DNA from 2 places in the Frigoribacterium sp. AC512 genome. Region 1 is predicted to be linked to the other one. Evidence: predicted binding sites of a transcription regulator. Region 1 holds the regulator's gene; the other holds the start of a gene.
What was found. The regulator HrcA, encoded in region 1, represses chaperone genes, less so after heat shock. The targets are predictions, from matches to a motif close to TTNGCACTCGNNNNNNNCGAGTGCNAA.
Positions count from the first base shown of each region.

Region 2: a site for HrcA is predicted at 1,438-1,464, ahead of groL (chaperonin GroEL). Genes of this name have one in related genera too.

Region 1 is NZ_OZ409850.1:1,207,850-1,210,237, forward strand. It holds gene ACZZ97_RS05510 (DUF4870 domain-containing protein) at 1-424, opposite strand, end outside; gene hrcA (heat-inducible transcriptional repressor HrcA) at 679-1,701, shown strand; gene dnaJ (molecular chaperone DnaJ) at 1,796-2,388, shown strand, end outside.
Region 2 is NZ_OZ409850.1:2,463,706-2,466,093, forward strand. It holds gene groL (chaperonin GroEL) at 1-1,397, opposite strand, end outside; gene ACZZ97_RS11300 (cold-shock protein) at 1,532-1,735, opposite strand; gene ACZZ97_RS11305 (LytR C-terminal domain-containing protein) at 1,928-2,388, opposite strand, start outside.

The sequences.
Region 1 (2,388 bases):
CGGCGAGGGCCGCGATGATCCCGAAGACGATCACGACGATCGCCGCGGCGAGCGTGATCAGCACGCCGATGCCGAGGAACGACGTGGCGCCTCCGATGACGTACGCGATGACCATCGTGATCTGGAAGTTCAGTGCGACGCGGCTGTGCTCGCGGACGAACGGGCCGCGGTCCTTGAGCACGAGGTAGCCGACCAGGGGCGCGACGAAGCTGAGCAGGATGCCGCCCACGTGGATCAGCGTGGCCCAGAGCTTCTCGTCCTCGGGGCGGAGGGGCTGCGGCGCCTGAGGCGCGCCGTAGCCGGGCTGCTGGCCGTAGCCGGGCTGACCGGGCTGCTGGCCGTAGCCGGGCTGGCCCTGACCGGGCTGCTGGCCCCAGCCGGAGCCCTGCGGGTCGTTCGGCTGGGAGGGAGGGGTGTCGGTCATCTGCTCACCTGTTCGTCGTCGTGGGCCCGACCGGGTCGAGGCGAACGGGCGCATCGCGGTGGTCGGTGCTGGCCGCCCGGCCGGACGAGGTGGTCCGGCGGGCGTCACGGCGAGCATAGGGCAGGAGGTGCGGGTCGAGTAGGCCTCGCGGGCCGCGTGACGTAGGATTGGCAGTCTGGCAGGACGAGTGCCAGCGAGCTCGGGTCGTCGTCGTGACGCGCCCCGCCGCCGGCCGTGCGAGAGGGAGGTGCGTCGTGGTCTCGGAACGTGGTCTCGAGGTGCTGCGCGTCATCGTGCACGACTACGTCGCGTCCCGCGAGCCCGTGGGCTCGAAGTCGATCGTCGAGCGTCACCACTTCGGCGTCTCGGCCGCCACGATCCGCAACGACATGGCGCTCCTCGAAGAAGAAGAGCTGATCGCGGCGCCGCACACCTCGTCGGGTCGGGTGCCGACCGACAAGGGCTACCGCCTCTTCGTCAACCACCTCGCCGACCTGCGTCCGCTGAGCAGCGCGCAGCGGCAGGCGATCGAGACGTTCCTCGGGGACTCGGCCGACCTCGACGAGGTCCTCGGCCGCACGGTCCGCCTCCTGTCCCAGCTGACGAACCAGGTGGCGCTGGTCCAGTACCCCTCGTTCTCGCGGGCTCGCGTGCGACACGTCGAGCTGGTCAGCCTGGCCGAGCGGCGCGTCATGACCGTGCTCATCACCGACACGGGCCAGGTCGAGCAGCGGCTCGTCGAGCTGCCCGTCGTCGTCGACGACGAGTTCCTCGCCGAGCTCCGGCGTGCGCTCAACGCGGCGGTGGGCGGCACCGAGCTGAGCGCGGCCGCCGCGCTGCTCGGCGACCTGCACGAGGGCTTCCGCCCGGAGCAGGCCGTCGTGGTCGGCGTCGTCGTCGCCAGCCTGGTCGAGCAGCTCGCCGCCGGGCGTCAGGAACGCCTCGTGATGGCCGGCGCGGCCAACCTCGTGCGCACCGGCGACGACTTCAGCGGCGACCTCTACCCCGTCCTCGAGGCGATCGAGCAGCAGGTGGCCCTGCTGCGTCTCTTCGGCGAGATGCAGCTCGACGCGGTCGACGTCGCCGCGAGCATCGGGCGGGAGAACGCCTCCTTCGGCCTCTCCCAGGCGTCCGTGCTCGCGAGCGGGTACACCTCGACGGGCAGCGAGGTCGCGCGCCTCGGCGTGCTCGGCCCGATGCGCATGGACTACTCGACCAACATGGCCGCCGTGCGTGCGGTGGCCCGCTACCTGTCGTCGCTGCTCTCCGAGCGCTGACGACCCGCACCTCCCCGGCCCTGCGCGACCGCGCCGTGCCCCCTGACCAGCCCCCACGAGACCACCCCCAGACACCAGAGGCAGACGAGAACAAGTGGCAGATCATTACGACGTGCTCGGAGTCGACCGGTCGGCGACGCCCGACGAGATCAAGAAGGCGTACCGCAGGCTCGCGCGCGAGCTGCACCCGGACGTCAACCCCAGCCCCGAGGCCTCCGAGCGCTTCAAGGACGTCACGCACGCCTACGACGTGCTGAGCGACCCGCAGCAGCGCGAGCGCTACGACCTCGGCCCGCAGGCCGGGTTCGGCGGCGGGGGCGGCGGCGCGGCGGGCTTCGGCGACATCTTCGACGCGTTCTTCGGAGGCGGCGGAGGCGGCGGCCAGCGACAGGGCCCGCGGTCGCGTCGCGAGCGCGGCCAGGACGCCCTGCTGCGCCTCGAGGTCGACCTCGAGGAGATCGTCTTCGGCACGACACGCGACATCGAGGTCGACACGGCCGTGCTCTGCGAGACCTGCAACGGGTCGTGCTGCGCGCCCGGCACCTCGCCCCAGACCTGCGACATCTGCCACGGCTCCGGCCAGATCCAGCGGACCGTCCGGTCGCTGCTCGGCAACGTCATGACGTCGAGCCCCTGCGGCACCTGCCGCGGCTACGGCACGGTCATCCCGAACCCGTGCCCCACCTG
Region 2 (2,388 bases), 1.3 Mb from region 1:
TTGTCGGCGACGACGCCGGGCTCCATGCCCGCGTTGAAGGCGATCTGCTTCAGCGGAGCGTCGATGGCGACGCGCACGATGTTCGCACCGGTCGCCTCGTCGCCCTCGAGGTGCAGCTCGGCGAGAGCGGTCTTGCCGGCCTGGATGAGGGCCACGCCACCACCGGCGACGATGCCCTCCTCGACGGCTGCCTTCGCGTTGCGGACGGCGTCCTCGATGCGGTGCTTGCGCTCCTTGAGCTCGACCTCCGTGGCCGCGCCGGCCTTGATGACGGCGACGCCGCCGGCGAGCTTGGCGAGGCGCTCCTGGAGCTTCTCGCGGTCGTAGTCGCTGTCGGTCGCCTCAATCTCGGAGCGGATCTGACGGACGCGGCCCGCGATCTGCTCGGGGTCGCCGGCGCCCTCGACGATGGTCGTCTCGTCCTTGGTGATGACGACCTTGCGAGCACGGCCGAGCAGGTCGAGCGTCGCGTTCTCGAGCTTGAGGCCGACCTCCTCGGCGATGACCTGGCCACCGGTGAGGATGGCGATGTCCTGCAGCTGGGCCTTGCGACGGTCGCCGAAGCCGGGGGCCTTGACGGCGACCGACTTGAAGATGCCGCGGATCTTGTTGACGACCAGGGTCGCCAGCGCCTCGCCGTCGACGTCCTCGGCGATGATGAGCAGCTGCTTGCCGCTCTGGATCACCTTGTCGACGACGGGGAGGAGGTCCTTGATGTTCGAGATCTTCGAGTTGACGATGAGCACGTAGGCGTCCTCGAAGACGGCCTCCTGGCGCTCGGGGTCGGTCACGAAGTACTGCGACAGGTAGCCCTTGTCGAAGCGCATGCCCTCGGTCAGCTCGAGCTCGGTGCCGAAGGTGTTCGACTCCTCAACGGTGACGACGCCCTCCTTGCCGACCTTGTCGATGGCCTCGGCGATGAGCGCGCCGATGGTGGGGTCGGCGGCGGAGATCGAGGCGGTGGCCGCAATCTGCTCCTTGGTCTCGATGTCCTTCGCGTCGGCGAGGAGCTGGGCCGAGACGGCGGCGGCGGCCTTCTCGATGCCGCGCTTCAGCGAGATGGGGTCGGCGCCTGCGGCGACGTTGCGGAGGCCCTCACGGACGAGCGCCTGGGCGAGCACGGTGGCGGTGGTGGTGCCGTCGCCGGCGACGTCGTCCGTCTTCTTGGCGACCTCCTTGACGAGCTCGGCACCGATCTTCTCGAACGGGTCGTCGAGCTCGATCTCCTTGGCGATGGAGACGCCGTCGTTCGTGATGGTGGGGGCGCCCCACTTCTTCTCGAGCACGACGTTGCGGCCGCGCGGGCCGAGCGTGACCTTCACCGCGTCGGCCAGGATGTTCAGGCCGCGCTCGAGGCCACGACGGGCCTCTTCGTCAAAAGCAATGATCTTAGCCATGTGTTTCCTCGTCCCTCCCGGACGTCATGAAGCAGAAGCATTGGCACTCACCAACGGCGAGTGCCAAGGACGATTCTGGCACTCTCACCTATGGAGTGCAAGTGAGCCCCGCACCTCGTGACGCCCTGCAGGGGTCAGGCCGGACGGACGCTCTCCGCCTGCGGCCCCTTGTCGCCCGTGCCGACCTCGAAGACGACCGCCTGGCCCTCCTCGAGGACCTTGTAGCCGTTCATGTCGATGGCGGAGTAGTGGACGAAGACGTCCTGTCCGCCGTCCGTCACGGTGATGAAGCCGTAGCCCTTCTCCGCGTTGAACCACTTGACGGTGCCCTGTGCCATGGTGTCGTTCCCCTTGCTGTGCTCTCGTGCGGCGCGTGCGGTGGTGCCAGTGCCGGGACCAGATGCTAGCCAGGGCGCACCGGCCCGCAGAAGGCCTCGGCGCAGGGTTAACCCGCCAGAAGTGACGAATTCACACGTTCCGCAACGGGGCGGCAACACGACCGCAACGGGACGGCAACGAGGAGGCGCGCCTCAGGGCGTGTAGTCCGCCCCCAGCACCGCGGTCACCGACGAGTCGGGGAACGCGTCGCTCAGCTCGACCGTGGTCGTGCCGAGGTCGCGGGCCACGCCGAGGGCCACGGCCTCGTCGGCCGCGTCGGCGTAGTAGACGATCGTCGTGGGCACGGTGCCGTCGGCGTTGCCCTGACCGGCCACGGTCCAGCCGGTCTCGGCGAGGGCCAGCGACGCGCGGCTCGCGAGCCCGCTCGTCGTCGTGCCGTTGAGCACGGTGATCGTGGTGACGTCGGGGTCGACGGACGCCGGGTCGGCGGGGGCGACGGTCTCGGCCGGCGTCGTCGGGGCGGCGGTCCCGTCCGTCGCGTCGTCGGCCGGCGTCTCCGACCCGGCCTCGGCCGTCTCGTCGGAGGTCGGCGAGACGAACTGGAAGCTGTCGTTCGCGACGCCGAGGTACACGACGCCCGCGCCGACGAAGA